4 regions of the Streptomyces sp. NBC_01384 genome follow, and region 4 is predicted to be linked to each of the others. Evidence: riboswitches for the same ligand, from Rfam matches in the RefSeq annotation. Region 4 holds a riboswitch; each other region holds the start of a gene.

Region 1 (5,393 bases), 2.3 Mb from region 4:
CGCGTCGTAGGGGCGCCCCTCGGGGTTGCGGGCGGTCGCCGCGGCGACCAGTTCGTCGAGGGCCGAGGCCAGCGCGGGCACGGCGGCCGACGGCGGTGGCACGTCCGCGTGCAGATGCTGGTAGAGCACCTGGGCGGGGGAGTCCCCGGAGTACGGCTTGCCGCCGGTGAGCATCTCGTACAGGACGACCCCGCAGGCGTAGACGTCGACGCGGGTGTCGGCGGTACCGTGCTCGATCTGCTCGGGGGCGAGGTACGACACGGTGCCGAGCACGGCCCCCGTCGTGTTCGTGACGGTGTCCACGGCCCGGACGAGACCGAAGTCGGCCACCTTGACCCGGCCGTCGTCCCCTATCAGGACGTTCTCCGGCTTCATGTCGCGGTGCACGAACCCGGCGCGATGCGCGGCGCCGAGCGCGGCGAGCACCGGCTCCAGGACGTCCAGCGCGGCCCGCGGCTGCAGCGCGCCGCGCTCGCGCAGCACGTCGCGCAGGGTGCACCCGGCGACGTACTCCATGGCCAGATAGACATACGACCCGTCCGCGCCCTGGTCGAAGACCTGCACCACATTGGGGTGCGCGAGCCGGGCCACCGACTTGGCCTCCCGGATGAACCGCTCGACGAACGAGCCGTCGGCGGCCAGCGTCGGGTGCATCACCTTGAGCGCGAGCACACGGTCCAGGCGGGTGTCCAGGGCCCTGTAGACCGTGGCCATCCCGCCGACCGCGATCCGTGCGTCGACGCGATAGCGGCCGTCGAGCACCTGCCCGACAAGCGGGTCCTGAAGGGTCGTATCCACGCAGGCGAGTCTACGAGCCGCCACTGTCACCCCTCACCCTTCCGGCCCATACCGGGCCGGGACTGCAGCGGACCTGTGACGCATCTCGCAAGACATCCCGCACCCGCCGACGGCGAGACCCGCCCACAGGCGACCGCACCTGTAGGCGGGCTGGAAACGGACGGTGCGCGGGCGGGAGGAAAAACCCCGGCGCCGGGCGCCTAAAAAGCAGGCCGCTCAGGATCCAACCGAGCCAGCCCCTCCGCAGGAGAAGACGCGGCGGCGAAGTGCCGCCGAGGAATCCGCCCCGCACGCCAGGCAAGCCGCCCGGCCGCCACGGCGTGTTTCATCCCCTCAGCCATCAGCACCGGCTCCTGCGCCCGAGTGACGGCCGACGCCAGCATCACCCCCGCACACCCCAACTCCATCGCCAACGCCGCGTCCGACGCCGTACCGGCCCCCGCATCCAAAATCACCGGCACGCGCGCGTGCTCCACGATCAGCTGAAAGTTGTGCGGATTCCGGATCCCCAGCCCGGACCCGATCGGCGACCCCAGCGGCATGATCGCCGCGCACCCGACATCCTCCAGCTTCCGCGCGAGCACGGGATCGTCGTTCGTGTACGGCAGCACCGTGAACCCGTCGTCGACCAAGACCTCGGCGGCATCCAGCAACTCGATCGGATCCGGCAGCAGGGTGCGCTCGTCGGCGATGACCTCCAGTTTGACCATCTCGGTACCGAGCGCCTCCCGCGCGAGCCGGGCGGTCAGCACGGCCTCGCCCGCGGTGAAGCACCCCGCGGTGTTCGGCAGCACCCTGATGCCCAGCTTGTCGAGCACGGACAGCACCGAGCCGTGCGCCGCGGGATCGACCCGCCGCATCGCGACCGTCGTCAGCTCCGTGCCGGACGCCACGAGCGACCGTTCCAGGACGTCCAGGCTGGGTGCACCCCCGGTACCCATGATCAGGCGGGACGAGAAGGACGTACCGCCGAGGACAAAGGGATCGTCGGCCATGGGTCAGCCTCCTTGGACGGCGGTGAGGACTTCGACGCGGTCTCCCTCGGAGAGGGACGTGGACGACCACTGCGCGCGCGGGACGACGGTTTCGTTGAGCGCGGCGGCGACTCCGGACGGCGCGACGGTGAGGGTGGCGACGAGCGTGTCGAGGGCGGTGCCGGCGGCGATCAGCCGCCGCTCCCCATTGACGAAGATGTTCATGCGGGCTGCTCCGTGAGCGCCGTGCTGAAGCGCTGGGGGGTGAAGGGGCGTGCCTCGTCCGGCAGTTCTCCGGTGGTCAGGACGTGCGCCATGGCGTCTCCGGTGACGGGCGTGAGCAGGACGCCGTTGCGGTAGTGGCCGGTGGCCAGCAGCAGCCCGTCGAGCCCGGTCGGGCCGAGCAGCGGCGCGTTGTCGGGCGACCCGGGCCGGAGGCCCGCGCGTGTCTCCGTGAGCGGCAGCTCGGTGATCCCGGGAACCAGCTCGTGCGCGTCGCGCAGCAGCTCGTACACCCCGCCCGCCGTCACCGTCGTGTCCCAGCCCAGCTCCTCGCTGGTGGCGCCCACGACGAGCTCACCGTTCTCCCGCGGCACCAGATAGACCTGACTGCCGCGCACGACGGCCCGCACGGTCCGGCTCAGGAAGGGCGCGTACCGCTTCGGCACGGTCAGCCGCAGCACCTGCCCCTTCACGGGGCGCACGGGCGGCAGTACGTCGTCGGGCACGCCCGCGAGCTTCCCGCTGAGGCTCCCGGCGGCGAGCACCACCTGCCCCGCCGTCAGCTGTTCGCCGTCCGTCGTGCCGACGCCGGCGGCCCGGTCCCGTACGACGGTCAGCCGCTCCGCCCACGTCCGGTGGAACTCCACTCCGGCCCGCTCGCACGCCGTGACCAGGGCCTTCGCGAGCCGTCGCGGATCTATCTGGTGGTCGCCGTCGACCCGCAGCCCGCCGCGCACGCCCGGCGCGAGCATCGGCTCCAGACGGCGGCACTCACGTCCGCTGAGCCACTGCGAGTCGAGCCCCGACCGGCGTTGCAGGGCGTGCAGTTCGCGCAGATGGGCGCGGTCGTCGGCGTCCAGCGCGACGGCCAGTGTGCCGCACCGGCGGTAGCCGAGGTCCTGGCCGCTCGCCTCGCTGAGCTCGGCGGCGAAGTCGGGATAGCGCCGCGCGGAGGCGAGGTTCAGGCCCAGCAGGGTCTGCTCGCCGTAGTGCAGCTCGGTGACGGCGGCGAGCATTCCGGCGGCCACTCGCGCCGCCCCGCACCCCGGCTCGGGGTCCACGACCGTGACGGTGAACCCGCGCTGCGCGGCCCGCCACGCCGTGACGAGCCCGATGATCCCGCCCCCGATGACAAGGACATCTGATGTACGTGTATCCGATGTGCGTGCAGGTGCAGGTGCAGGTGTACGTGTAGGCGACATGGGCGTCCAGCCCCTCCCTTCGCCGGCATGACCCGGATCAGGTTCGTACGGTCGGAGGCCGCCAGCCTCCCTCTCAGCCCGGTGCGTCCGGGCTCCCGCGAGTGCTTTAACTTGGCCACCCTAGCCCGCTGCCGTATGCCTCAGTAAGGGAGCCTCCGTCCATGGCGCGTTCGCTCGACGGCCGCCTCGTCCTCGCGCCGGTCACGGCGAGATCTGGGCCGAGTACGCGGGCGGGGACGTCGTACGCGGGCACCTCGCCGGGACACGGGAGGGCAGCGGGACGAGCCTTGTGGAAGAGCTCACTGAGCACGTCCCCTGACTGACAGATTGTCAGTTGTCTATGGTGATCAGGTGAGCGAGCAGACGCAGGCACAGGCACAGCGGCAGGCGCAGTCGCAGTCGCAGTCGCAGGGGCGTACGGCACGGCGGGTCGTCATCGTCGGCGCGGGCATGGCCGGCGTACAGACCGCGGTCGCCCTGCGCGAACAGGGCTTCACCGGGGACGTGACGCTGATCGGCGCCGAGCCGCACCAGCCGTACGACCGGCCGCCACTGTCCAAGGCGGTGCTGCTCGGCACGGCCGAGGGCTCCGCCTTCGACATCGACTTCGAGGCTCTCGGCATCGAACTGCGGCTCGGCTGCGAGGCGCTGGGCGTGCGCCCCGGGGACCATGAGCTGGACACCGAGGCCGGGCCGGTGCCGTACGACGTCCTGGTCCTCGCCACCGGCGCGGAACCGATCCAGTTGCCGGGCGCGCAGGGCGTCCCCGGCGTCCATCTCCTGCGCACCCTGGACGATGCCGAGCGGCTGCGCCCCGTGCTGGCCCGGCAGCACGACATCGTGGTCGTCGGGGCGGGCTGGATCGGCGCGGAGTTCGCCACGGCGGCGCGCGAGGCCGGGTGCGCGGTGACGGTCGTCGAGGCCGCCGACCGGCCGCTGGCCGGGGCGCTGCCCGCTGAGGTGGCCGCGCCGATGACCGCCTGGTACACGGACAGCGGGGCCTCCTTGCGCACCCACGCGCGCGTGGAGCGCGTCGAGCCGGGCGCGGTGGTGCTGGACGACGGCTCCCGGGTGCCCGCGGGCGCCGTCGTCGTCGGTGTCGGCGCGCGCCCCGCCACCGCCTGGCTGGCCGGCTCCGGCATCGAGCTCGGCGCCCACCAGGAGGTGGTCGCCGACAACCACCTGCGCACTTCCGTGCCGGACATCTACGCGGTCGGCGACTGCGCCTCCTTCCCCTCGGGCCGGTACGAGGAGCGCCTCCTCGTCCACCACTGGGACAACGCCCTCCAGGGGCCGCGCACGGTGGCGGCGAACATCATCGGCGAGGTCCCGGTGGCGTACGACCCGGTCCCGTACTTCTGGTCCGAGCAGTTCGGCCGGTTCGTCCAGTACGTCGGCCACCACGCGCTCGCCGACACGACCGTCTGGCGTGGCGACCCCTCGGGCGCGGCCTGGACGGTCTGCTGGCTCCGCGAGTCCCGCCTCGTCGCCCTTCTCGCCGTGGGCCGTCCCCGCGACCTGGCCCAGGGCCGCCGCCTGATCGAGGCGGGCATGCCGATGAACGCGGAGATCCTCTCGGACCCGTCCCGCCCGCTGAAGGACGCCATGGCATAGCCGCCTCCGCCTCAACCGCCGAGGGCCTCCACCGGTCGGCCCTCTGGAGCCGGAGATCTCCCTTCCGCCGCCACGGCGAGCCGCCGGATGGCCGATTCCGGCCGTGCCGGGCCCGGCGGAGCCCGGGTTTGCCGCTGCGGCGCGTCGCACGGCGGCGGATTTCGGCGGCGCCGAGCGGCGGTCGGCCCCGGTCGGCTCCGGTCACCGAAGGTGGAACCGGTTCGGCGGAACGGGTCCGGCACAGCCGGAAAATCCCCTTTTTGTCACGGTAGTGGGGCACCTGGCGGTGGAGTCCGACGGCGTTGTGGGGCCGCAATCGTGGTCGAGGCTCCGCCCGATCCGTGGGGTTCGGACCGCTCCCCGGCGGACACTCGGGTACCGAGTGTCAGTCCGGGATGGCAGGCTTGTCCCGTGACCGAGATTGACGCAAAGATCGATGCTCTCGTCCCCGCCTGGCTCACCCTCCCCGACATCGCCGAACAGCTCGGCGTCGAGGTGACCCGCGTCCGGCAGCTGGTCAAGGAGGGCCAGCTGATCGCCGTACGCCGTGGTGAGAACCGCGCGCTGCACGTCCCCGCCGACT
Region 2 (5,393 bases), 4.1 Mb from region 4:
CCACACGCTGCCGCAGGCGCAGGTCCAGCTCGCGCAGTTCCTCGGCGTTCGTCGTACCCAGGTGACGCAGCCAGGCGCCGCCCCAGTACAGCAGCAGTTGGCCCGCGTCATCCAGGAGCGCGACACGCTCCGAGGACAGAGCGGCGTCGATGACCGCCCGGATATCCGCTTCGACACCATCCAGGCTGTTCTTCCCGCGCAGCACGGCCAGCACTCGTTCGTAGCGCGCCCGCAGGGCGAGCTCTCCGTCCCCGGCGTCGACGAATTCCCCGACGTAGCCGAGCCACTCGGGCAGGTCCACCCGCGCTTCGTCGTCGAAGGTCGCATGCCGCAAACCGTCCCGGACCTCGGACAGGGCTCCCGGCGTCAGACGCTTCCCCGACCGCTCCCGCAAGGCGGTCAGGGTGGAGCGGTACCAGTCCGGCTGTGCCTCGGCCGACTCATCCGGGATCATCGCCGAGGGCAGATCCAGAAACCGCTGGGCGATCCAGACCAGGTCGCCCTGGGTGAGCATGCCGGCCACAGCCTGCCCGTCGAACACGTCCAGGGCGACGTCGTAGGTATCCCGCGCGTGTTGCTGCAGCCGGTGACGTGCCGCCACCGGGATTCCGTGCACCGCGAAGAAGGCCACCCTGCGCACGGGTTCGCCTCGGCTGCAGATCGACTTCAGGTCGTCGCGGATCTTCCCGTCCAACGGCGGCTTTTGCACGGATGCCGCCAGGACCCAGGGCTCCGTGGTGGCACGCCCGACGAACCCGCCCGCCCCAGCCAGCTCGTGTGGCAGGTTTGTGTAGTACGACTCGGCATCACGTCCCTGGTCCCCGCCAGCACTTACCGGACCGGTAGCCGGCACGATGTTGCTGCTCAGCCGGCGCAGCGCAATCTGAAACACGATCTGCTCGAACACGTGGTGCTCGTTGCGGCCCGCCAACTGCTCAAGCAGAAACTGGATATAGCGTTCGGTCTCAGGGAAAGTCGCCACACAAGGATTCTCTCCCACACCACTGACAACGGGCGTGCTGTCGGCGGGAACGTCGTGAGCCCCGATCTGCTGCGCGCGGGGGAGCAGCCGCCCACCCACGATCGGGGCGGGCAGACGTGATGGGTGACCGCGTCAGGGCCGAGAGGGCCCGGTGAATGAGGCAGCTCGAAGTCGCGGCTGCTGTGCGAGTGAGCGAGCGGTCGGTGGAGCGGTGGTGCCAGCCTGGCGAGAGCGCGGCGAGGTCTGGGTCCCCCGTTGCAGGGTTCTAGAGGGACGGCTTGGGGACCAGTTGGGGACCACGCGGTGTGCGCGCTGGTGCACAACGGAGCCTACTATGCACATTATCTGTCCCGATTAAGTCTGCTATATCCAGAAAATACCCTTGACCCCTACTCCTGGGGGTCAAGGGGTCGCAGGTTCAAATCCTGTCGTCCCGACTGGAGATGTACTCATAGTCGCAGATCGGAGCCCTGTCTCACTGAGGTGAGGCGGGGCTCTCGGTCGTCCTGGAGATGGGCGCAAGCGGCCCCGGGACCACCCCCCCCGCGCCACACCGCGGCCAGGGCAAAGCCGTCGGCGAACACCCCGCACCGCCCGCCGCGCCGTCCGTAGCATCGGTGCCATGAGTCCTGGGGCAACAGCGCCGTACGACGAACACGCCGACTGGTACAACGACTTCATGTCGGCGGGAGCCGGCGACTACATCCAGCGAGTGCACGCCACGATCCAGGATCTGCTGGGCCCGGGCGACGGCCCGTGCCTGGACGTGTGCTGCGGGACGGGTGCCCACGCGTCCGTGCTCGCCGGGCTGGGACGGACGCCGGTGGGGGTGGATCTCTCGCGCGGGCAGCTGCGCCATGCGGCCGAGCGGCTGCCCGTCGCCGTGGCCGACGCGGCGGCCCTGCCGTTCGCCGACGCCTCCCTCCCCGCCGCCGTGTGCGTGCTGGCCAGCACCGACGTACCCGACTACGCCGCCGTGCTGCGCGAGACCGCCCGGGTACTGCGCCCCGGCGGGCGCTTCGTGCACCTCGGGGTGCACCCGTGCTTCATCGGCGCGTTCGCCGACTGGAGCGACCGGACGAGGATCGTGGTCGACGAGCGGTACGCCGACCGGTCGCGCAGCTTCGACGCCTGGAACCCGGCCGGCGTCCGCGCCCGGGTGGGTGCCCGGCACGTCCCCCTCGCGGACCTCCTCAACGCCGCCGCGGCGGCCGGCCTGCGGATGCTGCGGACCGCGGAGGCGGGCCCGGGCGGCGTCCCCGATCTGTTCGGATTCCGCGCCGAGAAGACGTGGTGAAGGACGGCGTGAAGGACCACCTCGACTCCGACTCGGTGTTCGACGTCAAGAAGAGCCTGGTCCAGGACTTCACCGAGACCGACGACCCGTCTCTGGCGGGGGAGTTCGGGGTCCCGAACCCCTTCCGCCACGCACGCTTCGACCTCGTACGGGAGCCGGAGCGACCAGAACGACCAGAATGACATCAATGAACACGCCTCTCGACTTCTCGTACGAGACCCAGCCCGCGCGGGTGGTCTTCCGGCCCGGCGCCGCGGTGTCCGCGACCCCCGGCGAGGCCGCGCGGCTCGGTCTGCGCAGGGTGCTGGTGGTCTGCGGCAGGAGGGGCGAGGACACGGCGCGCGCGGTCGCCGACGCGCTGGGCGAGGCCTGCGCGGGGCTGCATGCCGAGGCCGGCCAGCACGTGCCCGTCGAGGTCGCCGACCGGGCGGTCGAGGCGGCGCGCGCGGTGGGCGCCGACGGCTGTGTCGCGGTAGGCGGCGGCTCGGCGATCGGCCTCGGCAAGGCGATCGCGCTGCGCACCGGCCTGCCGCTGATCGCCGTGCCCTCCACCTACTCCGGCTCGGAGATGACCCCGGTCTGGGGCCTGACCGAGCACGGCGCCAAGCGCACCGGACGCGACCCCGTCGTCCAGCCCCGCAGCGTCGTCTACGACCCCGAGCTCACCCTCGGGCTCCCCGTCCCCCTCACCGTCACCAGCGGCGTCAACGCGCTCGCGCACGCTGTCGAGGCCCTCTACGCCCCCGACACCTCACCCCTCGTCTCGCTCATGGCCGAGGAGGGCGCACGGGCGATGGCGGACGCCCTGCCGCTGGTGGCCGCCGCACCGGACGACCTCGATGCGCGCGGCAGGGCCCTGTACGGCGCATGGCTCTGCGGTGCCTGCCTCGGCGCCACCACCATGGGCCTGCACCACAAGCTGTGCCATGTCCTCGGCGGCACCTTCGGCCTGCCGCACGCCGAGACGCACACGGTGGTCCTCCCGTACGCCCTCGCGTACAACGCGCCCGCCGTACCCCAGGCGATCGCGACCTTGTCGCGCGTCCTGGGCACCGACGACGTACCCCGCGCTCTGCGGGAGCTGGCCACCGGCCTCGGCGCTCCCCACAGCCTCGCCGAACTCGGCCTGAAGGAGACTGACTTGGCCGAGGCCGCGGAGCGGACCGCCGGGCAGGCGTATCCGAACCCCCGCGAGGTCACCAAGGACGGTGTGCTGGGGATTCTGACCGCGGCGTACGAGGGCGGGGAGCCGCGCGTCGACTCGTAGCCGTGCCGCGTGTGCACCCTTCCTCTGGGGCGTATGCGCGGGCCGGGCTATCCTGACCGCCGAACCGGACACGGGGTGCCCCGCACGAGGGCTGAGATCACACCCGTCGAACCTGAACCAGTTAGGACTGGCGGAGGGATGTCTCATGTCGTTGCCGTATGCCCGCAATGCTCGCGATGAGGTGGCCGTCGGGGGCCCGCAGGGCGTTTTCGACGGGCGGATGCCCACCGCCCCGGGCGATCTGCGCGTCGAGGCGCGAGGTATCGCCCCGGTCCCGGAGGACCACCGCTACGGCGGCCCCGGCCGCCTGTTCACCGTGTGGTTCGCCCCCAACCTGACCATGACCGGCGTGTTCACCGGCACCGTCGGCATCGCCCTCGGCCTGGACTTCGCCACCGCGCTCGCCGCCGTCGTGCTGGGCACCGTCCTGGGCGCGGTTCCGACCGCGTACCTCGGCACCTGGGGCAGTCAGACGGGCGCCGGACAGCTGCCGCTCGCCCGGCTCGCGTTCGGGCGGGCCGTGGTCGTCCCCGGCGCCCTGCAGTGGCTGTCGTCCATCGCCTGGGACGCGCTGATCGGCCTCTTCGGAGGGGACGCGCTGGCCCAGCTGTGCGGCTGGCCGTTCTGGCTGGGCGTGCTGGTCATGATGGCGGCGCAGGGCGCGCTCGGCGTCCTCGGCTACGAGGCCATCCACCGGCTCCAGAGCGTCATGACCTTCGCCCTCGCCGCCGCGTTCGTGGCCCTGACCGTGAAGCTTCTGAGCGGTGCCCACACCACCGCCACCGCCACCGCCACCGCGCACGGCGCCGACCAGGCCGGTGCCTTCGTTCTGACCTGCACGATCGCCCTCAGTCTGGCGCTGTCGTGGGCCCCGTACGCGAGCGACTTCAGCCGCTATCTGCCGCGTACGGCATCCCGCCCGCGCATGTTCTGGTACACCCTGGCCGGCATCAGCGTGTCCTTCGTGGCCGTTCAGGCGCTCGGACTGTGGGGCGCGGCCGTCTTCACCGACCAGACCGCCCGCGGCGTGGACACCCTGCTCGGAGGGGGCGCGCTGGGCGCCTTCGGCCTGCTCGCCGTGGCGCTCGCCGCGCTGAGCAGCAATGCCATGAACGACTACAGCGGCTCGCTCGCCCTGCAGACCATGGGCGTACGGCTGCCGCGCCCGGCCGCCGCCGCGCTGGCCGCCGTCCTCGGCTTCCCGCTCGTGCTGTGGATGCACGCCGCCGACACCACGGCCCGCTTCCAGAACGTCCTGCTGCTCGTCGGCTACTGGATTCCCGGGTTCGTCGCGATCGTCGCCGTCGACTGGCTCGCCCGGTCCAGGGCCCGCGGCGGCGCCCCCGTCGACCTGGCCGCCGAGAGCGCCCGCCCGCAGTCGTGGTGGCCCGCGCTCGTCGCGTTCGTCACCGCCTTCGCCGCGGCGCTGCCGTTCATGAGCACCAGCCTGTACGTCGGTCCGGTCGCCGAGGCCCTGCACGGCGCCGACCTCGCCTACGGGGTGGCGTTCGTCGCGGCCCTGCTGGTCTACGCCCCGCTGCGCCTGCGCCGCTGACCCCGCCCCCTTTCACCCCTCGTACGGAGTGACACTCACCATGCTCCCGATCACGCCCAAGTCCACGTCCACGCCCCCGTCCACCGCACCGCCCCGCGTCCTGACCATCGCAGGATCGGACTCCGGCGGTGGCGCGGGCATCCAGGCCGACCTGAAGACGATGCTCGCGCTGGGCGCGCACGGGATGAGCGTGCTGACCGCGGTCACCGCGCAGAACTCCGTTGGCGTACAAGGCGCTTGGGAGCTTCCCGCCGAGGCGGTGCGCGCCCAGTACCGCAGCGTCGTGGACGAC
Region 3 (5,393 bases), 2.0 Mb from region 4:
CTCTCCATCCCGGATCCAGATGGACGGCCGCAGGTCACACGATTCGATCTGCGACACTGGTACAGCCATGCCTAAGCCAGGAGAACTCACATTCGTCGCCCCGCGCGGAGCCAAGAAGCCGCCGCGGCACCTCGCCGATCTCACGCCGGCCGAGCGCAAAGAGGCCGTTGCGGCGATCGGTGAGAAGCCGTTTCGCGCCAAGCAGCTCTCGCAGCACTACTTCGCGCGGTACGCGCATGACCCCGCGGAGTGGACGGACATCCCGGCCGCCGCGCGTGGCAAGCTCCAGGAGGCGCTGCTTCCCGAGCTGATGACGGTCGTGCGGCATCTGTCGACCGACCAGGAGACCACCCGCAAGACCCTGTGGCGCCTGTTCGACGGCACACTCGTCGAGTCCGTGCTGATGCGCTACCCGGACCGCGTGACCATGTGCATCAGCTCGCAGGCCGGCTGCGGGATGAACTGCCCGTTCTGCGCCACCGGTCAGGCCGGGCTGGACCGGAACCTGTCCACCGGCGAGATCGTGCACCAGATCGTGGACGGGATGCGGGCCCTCAGGGACGGCGAGATCCCGGGTGGTCCGGCGCGGCTGAGCAACATCGTCTTCATGGGCATGGGCGAGCCGCTCGCCAACTACAAGCGGGTCGTGGGGGCCATTCGTGCGCTCACCGATCCCGAGCCGGACGGGCTCGGGCTCTCGCAGCGCGGGATCACCGTGTCGACGGTCGGGCTGGTCCCCGCCATCCACCGGTTCTCCGACGAGGGCTTCAAGTGCCGTCTCGCCATCTCCCTGCACGCGCCGGACGACGAGCTGCGCGACACCCTCGTCCCCGTCAACACGCGGTGGAAGGTGCGCGAGGTGCTGGACGCCGGATGGGAGTACGCGGCCAAGTCCGGGCGCCGGCTCTCCATCGAGTACGCGCTGATCCGGGACATCAACGACCAGGCGTGGCGCGGTGACCGGCTCGGGCGGCTGCTCAAGGGCAAGCCCGTGCATGTGAATCTGATTCCGCTGAACCCGACGCCGGGCTCGAAGTGGACCGCCTCGCGGCCCGAGGACGAGAAGGCGTTCGTCGAGGCGATCGCCGCCCACGGGGTGCCGGTCACCGTCCGGGACACCCGGGGCCAGGAGATCGACGGGGCGTGCGGTCAGCTCGCCGCGACCGAGCGATAGTCTGGCCCGCGTACCCGCGTACGTACATTTTCATATTCCGACATCTTCATATTCCGACAGGGGAGCGCCACAGCGCTGAGAGTGCGGTAGCCGGGACACCGGTGGGCCGCAGACCCTCAGAACCTTGCCCAGGTCATTCTGGGTAGGAAGTTCGGGCATCACTCAAGCTGTTGCGCCCTGCCCGGGAACCTTCCGAGGTTTCCGGGCAGGGCCGCGTCTCTTCCTGGTCAGCCAGGAGGAAATCAGTGAGCACCACCAAGACGTTCGCGGCCGTGGCCGTCGGTCTGGGCCTGGTCACGCTCTCCGCGTGCGGGTCCTCCGACAGCAACGGCGCCGGGGACTCCAAGACCGTGACGCTCGTCAGCCACGACTCGTGGGCCGTGTCGAAGAGCGTGCTGGGGGACTTCGAGAAGCAGTCCGGCTACACGGTCAAGGTCCTCAAGGACGGCGACGCCGGCCAGGCCGTCAACAAAGCCATCCTCACCAAGGACAACCCGCAGGGCGATGTCTTCTTCGGCGTCGACAACACCCTGCTGAGCCGGGCGCTCGACAACGGGCTCTTCCAGTCGTACGAGGCGAAGGGCTCGGACCAGATCCTCCCCGAGTACCGGGTCGACCAGGACAAGCACCGGGTCACGCCCATCGACTCCGGCGACATCTGCGTCAACTACGACAAGAAGTACTTCGCCGACCACAAGCTGGCCCCGCCGGCCTCCTTCGACGACCTGATCAAGCCCGCGTACAAGAACCTGCTCGTCACGGAGAACGCGTCCACGTCCTCACCCGGCCTCGGCTTCCTGCTCGGGACCGCCGCGAAGTACGGCGACAGCAGCTGGCAGGACTACTGGAAGAAGCTCAAGGCCAACGGCGTGAAGGTCGTCGACGGCTGGGACCAGGCCTACAACGACGAGTTCTCCGGGTCCTCCGGCGGCAAGAAGGCCAAGGCCGACCGGCCGCTCGTCGTCTCCTACGCCTCCTCCCCGCCCGCCGAGGTCGTCTACGGCGACCCGAAGCCACAGACCGCGCCGACCGGGGTCGCGAACGGCACCTGCTTCCGGCAGATCGAGTACGCGGGGCTGCTGAGCAACGCGAAGAACACCAAGGGCGGCAAGGCGCTCCTCGACTTCCTGATCACCAAGGAGTTCCAGGACGACATGCCGCTGAACATGTTCGTGTACCCGGTCCGCGAAGCCGCTCAGGTACCCCAGGTGTTCCTGAAGTTCGGCCCCCAGGCCAAGGACCCCGAGACCATGGCCCCCGCCAAGATCGCCGACAACCGTGATCAGTGGGTCAGGTCGTGGACCTCGCTCGTACTGAAGTAGCCCCGCGCAAGACCCGTAAGGGGAGCGCGACGCGGCTCGGGCTGATGGCCCTGCCCGTCGCGTTCTTCGCCGTCTTCTTCGCGTACCCCGTGGCCGCGATCGTGGCCCGCGGCCTCAAGGTCGACGGGGTCTGGCAGTTCGGACGGATCGGCGAGGTGCTCGCACAGTCGGACATCCGGCATGTGCTGTGGTTCACCGCCTGGCAGGCGCTCGCCTCCACGGCGCTCACGCTGCTGATCGCGCTCCCCGGCGCGTATGTCTTCGCGCGCTTCGATTTCAGGGGCAAGCAGGTGCTGCGGGCGGTGGTGACCGTCCCGTTCGTGCTGCCGACCGTCGTGGTCGGTACGGCGTTCCTGGCCCTGGTGGGCCGGGGCGGGCTGCTGGACCAGCTGTGGGGCGTACGGCTGGACACCACCGTGTGGGCGATCCTGCTCGCACATGTCTTCTTCAACTACGCCGTCGTGGTACGGACCGTCGGCGGGCTCTGGTCGCAGCTCGACCCGCGTCAGGAGGAGGCCGCGCGGATGCTCGGCGCCTCCCGGTTCGCGGCCTGGCGCAAGGTGACGCTCCCGGCGCTGAGCCCGGCCGTGGCCGCCGCCGCGCTGATGGTCTTCCTCTTCACCTTCACCTCGTTCGGCGTGGTGCAGATCCTCGGCGGGCCGACCTTCTCCACCCTCGAAGTCGAGATCTACCGGCAGACCTCGGAGATCTTCGACCTCGCGACCGCGGCCGTGCTGACGATCATCCAGTTCGTGGCCGTCGGCGCGATCCTCGCCGTGCACGCCTGGACCGTACGCCGCCGGGAGACCGCCCTGCGCCTGGTGGCTCCCGAGGTGACCGCGCGCCGACCGCGCGGGGCCGGGCAGTGGGCGCTGTTGGGCGGGGTCCTGGCGAGCATCGTCGTCCTGCTCGTCCTGCCGCTGGGCGTACTGGTCCAGCGGTCCTTCGACACCCCCGGCGGCTATGGATTCGCGTACTACAAGGCGCTGACCTCGGCCGACGGCGGCGTCTTCCTGGTGGCACCGATCGCGGCGATCGGCAACTCGCTGGAGTACGCGCTCGCCGCCACCGCCATCGCCATCGTGATCGGCGGTCTGGCCGCCGCGGCGCTCACCCGACGTACCGGCCGACTCCAGCGCGGTTTCGACGCGCTGCTGATGCTGCCGCTCGGCGTGTCCGCCGTCACCGTCGGGTTCGGCTTCCTGATCGCGCTGGACGAACCGCCGCTGGATCTGCGGTCCTCCTGGATTCTGGTGCCGCTCGCGCAGGCGCTGGTGGGCGTCCCCTTCGTCGTACGGACCATGCTGCCGGTGCTGCGGGCGGTGGACGGACGGCTGCGGGAGGCGGCGGCCGTGCTCGGGGCCTCGCCCTGGCGGGTGTGGCGGGAGGTCGACCTGCCGATGGTGCGGCGGGCGCTGCTGATCGCGGCGGGTTTCGCCTTCGCGGTGTCGCTGGGCGAGTTCGGGGCGACGGTCTTCATCGCGCGGCCCGACAACCCGACGCTGCCGGTCGCCGTGGCCCGGCTGCTCGGGCGCGCGGGTGACCTCAACTACGGCCAGGCGATGGCCCTTTCGACGATCTTGATGGTGGTGTGCGCGGTGGCGCTGCTGCTGTTGGAGCGCGTGCGCACCGACCGGACGGGGGAGTTCTGATGACGCGGCTCGCCAAAGAGGCGACGGAGCAGGTGAAAGAGGCGACGAAGAAGGTGAAAGAGACGGTGGGGGAGGTGAAAGAGACGGCGGGGGAGGCCGAGGAGAAGCCGCGGGCAACACCGGACGCCCTGCTGAGGATCGAGGCGGCGACCGTGCGCTTCGGCGGGCGGGCGGTCCTCGACGCCGTCGGCCTCGACGTCGCCGAGCAGGAGATCGTGTGCGTGCTCGGGCCGAGCGGCAGCGGCAAGTCCACGCTGTTGCGGACGGTGGCCGGGCTCCAGGCGCTCGACGCCGGGCGGGTGCTCCTCGGCGGCCGCGACCAGACGGGTGTGCCCGCGCACAAACGGGGCGTCGGGCTGATGTTCCAGGACCACCAGCTCTTCCCCCAGCGGGACGTGGGCGGCAACGTCGCCTTCGGGCTGCGGATGCACGGTGCGTCGAAGGATCGACAGGCCGGACGGGTGGGCGAGTTGCTGGAACTCGTCGGACTGCCCGGGGCTCATCGGCGGGCCGTCGCGTCCCTCTCCGGCGGTGAGCAGCAACGGGTCGCGCTGGCCCGTGCCCTCGCGCCGCGCCCCCGGCTGCTGATGCTCGACGAGCCGCTCGGTCAGCTCGACCGCTCGCTGCGCGAACGACTGGTCATGGAACTCCGCGAACTCTTCGGCGAGTTGGGCACGACCGTGCTGGCCGTGACACACGACCAGGGCGAGGCGTTCGCGCTCGCCGACCGGGTCGTGGTGATGCGCGACGGCCGGATCGCCCAGTCCGGTACACCGCTCGAGGTCTGGCAGCGCCCGGCGGACGAGTTCGTGGCGCGCTTCCTCGGCTTCGACAACGTGGTCGCGGCGACGGTGAGCGGACGGGCCGCGGACACCCCGTGGGGGAAGCTGCCGGTGCCGGAGGGTGCCCCCCAGGGCCCCGGCACGCTGCTCGTGCGGCCCGCGGGTGTACGGCTGGGCGCCCCCGCGGACGGGCTGCGCTGCACCGTGGCCGCACGCACCTTCCGGGGCACCCATGTCGCCGTACGACTGCAGCCCGAGAGCGGCCCGCGGCTCGAAGCGGCGTGCGCGCTGCGGGAGGCGCCCGCGCCCGGGGACGAGGTCGGGGTGGCGTTCGACGCGGCCGAAATCGTCGTACTCGGGGAGTCTTCGGCCGCATAGGGTGCCGATCGAGCATCCCCGACGAGCAGGTTCCGCTCATCGGGTGGCCTGAGGCCGAGGGGGGACCCGGCCGAGCTGGTGATCC
Region 4 (5,393 bases):
CCGACGCATACCCCTGGCCCACCGCCCGGAACTTCCATCGACCGCCCCGCAGATACAGCTCACCCCCGATGAACGCCGTCTCCGTCGTCGCCTCCATCTCAAAACGCGCGAACTCCTGCAGTGTCCCGGCGTCGAGCAGCCGCAGTGTCAGCCCGAAGAGCTCACCGAAGGTGCCGCCGTCCGCCGAGGCGCACAGCACGACCCGCTCGATCTCCGGTTCCAGGGCGCGCAGGTCCACCTCGACCGTGTCCGTCGTGGCACCGCCGTCCCGCCGCTTCCCCAGATGCCGTACGGCGTGGGAGGCGTGCTGTGGCTGGTTGTAGAAGACGAAGTCACCGTCGTCCCGCACCCGTCCATCCGCGCCGAGCAGCAGTGCCGAGGCATCCGCGTCCGGCGCACCGGCCCCGCCGCTCCAGCCGAGCTCGGCCCGCACCGCCCCGGCGGCGACGGGAAGGTTGGCGCCCTTGCTCATGGATGTCGATGTCATGCGCCCAGTCTGCCGAGAGAGCCCGCCCCCGGAGCCATTCGATACGCATCCCCGCGCATCGAACGGCTCACAGCAGTCGTAGGTCGGGAAGGAACCCGCACACGACGACGACCGACACCAGCTCGCCGGCCTCAGAGCGCCCACGACGCTTCCGCCACTGCCCGTGCGGGGACGCCGCTCATGGTCGGCCCGCCATGAGCGCCGCCCCGTGACTCGTCAGTCGGCGATCGGCAGATACACCCGGTTCCCGCTCGCCGCGAACTCCTTCGACTTCTGCAGCATCCCCTCGGCGATCTCCTCCGGCGACGCTCCCTCAGCCACCGCACCGCCGAACCGCTCGCTGATACTTTGGCTGATCTTCATCGAGCAGAACTTCGGGCCGCACATGGAGCAGAAGTGCGCCGTCTTGGCGGGCTCGGCCGGCAGGGTCTCGTCGTGGAACTCCCGTGCCGTGTCCGGGTCGAGGGCCAGGTTGAACTGATCCTCCCACCGGAACTCGAAGCGGGCGTCGGACAGCGCGTCGTCCCATTCCTGCGCACCTGGGTGCCCCTTGGCGAGGTCGGCTGCGTGGGCGGCGATCTTGTAGGTGATGACGCCGGTCTTGACGTCGTCACGATTGGGCAGGCCCAAGTGCTCCTTGGGCGTGACGTAGCAGAGCATGGCCGTGCCCCACCAGGCGATCATCGCGGCACCGATGCCGGAGGTGATGTGGTCGTACGCCGGCGCGACGTCCGTCGTCAGCGGACCGAGCGTATAGAACGGAGCTTCATCACAGATCTCCTGCTGAAGGTCGATGTTCTCTTTGATCTTGTGCATCGGGACATGTCCCGGGCCCTCGATCATCGTCTGTACGTGAAAACGCTTCGCGATCGTGTTGAGTTCCCCGAGCGTCCTCAACTCGGCGAACTGGGCCGCGTCGTTGGCGTCCGCGATCGACCCGGGCCGCAGCCCGTCGCCGAGCGAGTAGGTGACGTCGTACGCCGCGAGGATCTCGCAGAGCTCCTCGAAGTTCTCGTACAGGAATGATTCCTTGTGGTGCGCGAGGCACCAGGCCGCCATGATGGAGCCGCCGCGCGAGACGATGCCGGTCTTGCGGTTCGCGGTGAGGGGCACATACGACAGGCGCACGCCCGCGTGGACGGTCATGTAGTCCACGCCCTGTTCGGCCTGTTCGACGACCGTGTCCTTGTAGATCTCCCAGGTCAGCTCCTCGGCACGGCCGTCGACCTTCTCCAGCGCCTGGTAGAGCGGCACCGTGCCGATAGGAACGGGGGAGTTGCGCAGGACCCATTCACGGGTGGTGTGGATGTTGCGGCCGGTGGACAGGTCCATGACCGTGTCGGCGCCCCAGTGGGTCGCCCAGGTCATCTTCTCGACCTCCTCCTCGATGGAGGAGGTGACCGCGGAGTTGCCGATGTTGGCGTTGACCTTCACCAGGAACCGCTTGCCGATGATCATCGGCTCGATCTCCGGGTGGTTGACGTTCGCGGGCAGCACCGCGCGGCCGGCGGCGATCTCCTCGCGGACGACCTCGGCGTCGACGTTCTCGCGGACCGCCACGAACTCCATCTCGGGCGTGATCTCACCGCGACGCGCATACGCGAGCTGCGTGACCGCCTCTCCGGGGCGGCCCCGGCGCGGCTGGCGCGGCCGCCCGGGGAAGACCGCGTCGAGGTTGCGCAGGCCCCCGCGCGGCGAGGTGTGCTTGATCCCGTCGTCCTCAGGACGGACGGTACGGCCCGCGTACTCCTCGGTGTCACCGCGGGCGATGATCCAGTTCTCACGCAGCGGCGCGAGACCCCTGCGTACATCGGTGTCCACGGTCGGATCGGTGTACGGACCGGAGGTGTCGTACAGCGTGACGGACCGCCCGTTGGTGAGGTGCACCTGACGGACCGGCACTCGCAGATCGGGGCGCGAACCTCCGACATGTGCCTTGTGCCAGCCGATGGACCTCCCGGCCTCTTGCGGCTGTCCACCTTCGGGCACGGTCGGTGCCCCATCCGTCTGGCTGAAGGCAGGCGTGCGTACGTCCTTGTTGGTCATGAGACCTACTCCCTACGCCGGCATTACCCGGTAACAGGTTCAGCGGTCGACGCAGCGGATTCCGTCTGCCGACGTCTCTTGTGAAACATGACTCGTTCCACGTGAAACATCGCTGAGACGGAGGTCAGCGCCCTCTCAGCCCGGTGCTCCGAGCTCCCGCGTGTGCAAAGGTGCCTCCACGCTAGCGTCATATCTGGCGCGGTGAACAGAGGGCCCTCGCCGTTCTTGCGATGATCGGTCGGTGACCACAACGCAGCAGCCCCCGTTCCCACCCTCCGAGCCGCCGCGCGGACCCGGCACCGGTGACGGCCATGGACACGGCTCCGAAGGCGGGCATGGACACGGACACGGACACGGACCGGGTGACGGCCATGAGCATGAGCAGGACCCCGGGAACGGGCACGGGTCGGGACACTCGCACAGTCACAGCCATGGCCCCGCCGCTCCCGTCTCCAAGCACCTGCGCAAGGTCATCGCGGCCATTCTGATCCCCTTCGCCGCCGCGGTCGTTGTGGGTCTCACGGTGCTCTGGCCCGGCGGCGCACCCTCCCACGAGCGCACCGGTGTCGGCTTCGACCGGCAGACCCAGCAGGCCACGGTCACCAAGGTCGACAAGGTGGACTGCAAGTCCGTGAACGCATCGGGGGAGACCCCGACCGGCGACACGTCCACCGCCGAGGGCTCCTCCGCGCAGCGGCAGGCGACGGGCGACTGCAAGAAGGCGACGATCCGGATCGACACCGGCAAGGACAAGGGCCGTACGTTCACGGAGATCGTCCAGCCGGACCAGTCACGGCAGTTGCACCAGGGCGAGAAGGTCGTGGTCGCCTACGAGCCCTCCGCGCCCAAGGATCTGCAGTACTCGGTCACCGACGTGAACCGGCAGTTCCCGATGGCGCTGCTCGCCGGGATCTTCGCACTGACCGTCGTGGTGGTGGGCCGGATGCGCGGCGTCATGGCGCTGATCGCGCTGGCCGTCAGCTTCTTGATCCTGACGTTGTTCATCCTGCCCGCGATCCTGCAGGGCTCGAACCCGCTGGTCGTGGCGGTGGTCGGGGCGAGCGCCATCATGCTGATCGCGCTCTACATGTGTCATGGCCTCTCGGCCCGGACGTCCGTGGCGGTGCTCGGCACACTGCTCTCACTGGTGCTGATCGGTGTGCTCGGCTCGGAGTTCATCGGCTGGGCGGCGCTGACCGGCAACACGGACGACAACACCGGTCTGATCCACGGTCTGTACCCGTCCATCGACATGAGCGGTCTGCTGCTCGCGGGCGTCATCATCGGTTCGCTCGGTGTGCTCGACGATGTGACGGTGACACAGACGTCGGCGGTCTGGGAGCTGCACGGGGCCAATCCGACGATGGGCTGGCGCGACCTGTACCGCGCGGGCATCCGGATCGGCCGCGACCACATCGCATCGGTCGTCAACACGCTTGTGTTGGCGTACGCGGGCGCCGCGCTCCCACTGCTCCTGCTCTTCTCGATCGCGCAGAGCAGTGTGGGCACAGTCGCCAACAGCGAGCTGGTCGCGGAGGAGATCGTACGCACCCTGGTCGGCTCGATCGGCCTGGTCGCCTCGGTGCCCGTGACCACCGCGTTGGCGGCCCTGGTGGTCTCGGCGGACCGTCCGGAGAGTTCGGGGACTCCGGGGGGTACGGCCGTCCCCGCGGAGCCCGCGGGGAGCAGGGCGCCGGTACGCGGTGGGAAGGGCCGTCGCCGCAAGCATTGAAGCGTCTCTGGAACTCTTGAGGATCCTGGGTTGTCGCGTGGCCCCGAGGGGTGGAAGCGATGGCGAGCGCGGACGAGTCCGGGCCGATCCTTGGGTGGAGCCCGTGTGCGGCGTCACTGGCGGTGACGCGGTGCCGGCGTCTGGACTGTGCCCGGCTCTTTCGGGTCGGGCACACCCTGGGATCGCTGCCCCGCCGGACGCTGAACCGGTCACCGCAGGTGAAACACGATGCCAGTGGCGGGGACCGCGCGCATTTCAAACACGCGGCGTGTATGTCGGTTAGAACGAGAGGCAGTCCATAGGGTCACGCCCGAGCCGGAATCAGCTTTCCGCGGCTTCACCAAGCCAATCGCCGCACCGTTGGAGACCCTCCCCACGCCCGTGTTGCGGGTGAGGAAGCGTTACTCCGCTGAGGGATGTGGGACTCCTCAGCCCGCGCTCTGCTCCTCCGCCAGGATGCGGTCCAGCGCCTCGTCGAGATGGGTGTCGAAGTCCGCGAGGGAACGCTCCTGCCCCAGCGGCACCAGCTTGTCCGTGCGGTCGAGAAACGCCACGAGCGGCGCCGCCCCGGACCGGAACAGTGCGTGGTCGCCGCCCACCTGAAGCCGGATGAGCACTTCGCCGAACGCCTCCGGGTCGGCGGGCGCGATGTGCACATCACCGTCGCCGCACGGCCGGCCCACGCCGTCGATCAGCAACTCCCGCCCGAACGCCCAGGTCACAGGTGCGTCGCCGGGCAAGTGGAAGGTCAGCCGCACGGCGTAGGGATCACAGGTCTCGTATCGCAGCTCCACCGGAATGCGGAAAGAGAGCTCCTCCGACACGAGGAAGCTCATCATGACCTCTGCCTGTACCGACTCGCGCATCGCCTACCCCGTCGTTTGCCATCGACTGGCCAGGAATCATCCCCCTGACTCTGCTGAAATATTGCTCAACGTACACAAAAGATCACAAGGAGTGAGTTTTCAGATGCTGATAGAGATCGCGAGTGTCCCAAGTAGTCTGCCGATCTCACCTTGCAATTGTCGTGCCGCAGGTAGCAGTCGATCGGCCTGGTGAATAGGGAGAGAAATGGCCATTGTTGCGGCAGTGGTGCCGGCCGTGATGGGAAGCGCGGCACAGACGGTG

What was found. A riboswitch is a leader RNA that binds a small molecule or an ion and turns the genes downstream of it on or off. The one in region 4 is predicted to bind thiamine pyrophosphate.
Region 1: linked by a shared signal. The riboswitch ahead of thiO (glycine oxidase ThiO) and the one ahead of thiC (phosphomethylpyrimidine synthase ThiC) in region 4 are both predicted to bind thiamine pyrophosphate.
Region 2: linked by a shared signal. The riboswitch ahead of OG747_RS41480 (purine-cytosine permease family protein) and the one ahead of thiC (phosphomethylpyrimidine synthase ThiC) in region 4 are both predicted to bind thiamine pyrophosphate.
Region 3: linked by a shared signal. The riboswitch ahead of OG747_RS31660 (thiamine ABC transporter substrate binding subunit) and the one ahead of thiC (phosphomethylpyrimidine synthase ThiC) in region 4 are both predicted to bind thiamine pyrophosphate.

What each region holds. Positions count from the first base shown of each region.
Region 1 is NZ_CP109559.1:2,565,160-2,570,552, reverse strand. It holds gene pknB (Stk1 family PASTA domain-containing Ser/Thr kinase) at 1-798, opposite strand, end outside; gene OG747_RS11565 (thiazole synthase) at 999-1,793, opposite strand; gene thiS (sulfur carrier protein ThiS) at 1,797-1,997, opposite strand; gene thiO (glycine oxidase ThiO) at 1,994-3,196, opposite strand; TPP riboswitch at 3,194-3,305, opposite strand; gene OG747_RS11550 (NAD(P)/FAD-dependent oxidoreductase) at 3,647-4,810, shown strand; gene OG747_RS11545 (Rv2175c family DNA-binding protein) at 5,222-5,393, shown strand, end outside.
Region 2 is NZ_CP109559.1:9,025,910-9,031,302, forward strand. It holds gene OG747_RS41460 (hypothetical protein) at 1-982, opposite strand, end outside; gene OG747_RS41465 (class I SAM-dependent methyltransferase) at 1,605-2,279, shown strand; gene OG747_RS41470 (hypothetical protein) at 2,276-2,461, shown strand; gene OG747_RS41475 (maleylacetate reductase) at 2,467-3,546, shown strand; TPP riboswitch at 3,608-3,702, shown strand; gene OG747_RS41480 (purine-cytosine permease family protein) at 3,692-5,101, shown strand; gene thiD (bifunctional hydroxymethylpyrimidine kinase/phosphomethylpyrimidine kinase) at 5,142-5,393, shown strand, end outside.
Region 3 is NZ_CP109559.1:6,886,069-6,891,461, forward strand. It holds gene rlmN (23S rRNA (adenine(2503)-C(2))-methyltransferase RlmN) at 68-1,174, shown strand; TPP riboswitch at 1,223-1,341, shown strand; gene OG747_RS31660 (thiamine ABC transporter substrate binding subunit) at 1,420-2,496, shown strand; gene OG747_RS31665 (ABC transporter permease) at 2,472-4,148, shown strand; gene OG747_RS31670 (ABC transporter ATP-binding protein) at 4,148-5,308, shown strand.
Region 4 is NZ_CP109559.1:4,908,993-4,914,385, reverse strand. It holds gene OG747_RS22520 (VWA domain-containing protein) at 1-487, opposite strand, end outside; gene thiC (phosphomethylpyrimidine synthase ThiC) at 704-2,533, opposite strand; TPP riboswitch at 2,526-2,703, opposite strand; gene OG747_RS22510 (YibE/F family protein) at 2,775-4,265, shown strand; gene OG747_RS22505 (SsgA family sporulation/cell division regulator) at 4,694-5,131, opposite strand; gene OG747_RS22500 (IclR family transcriptional regulator) at 5,231-5,393, opposite strand, start outside.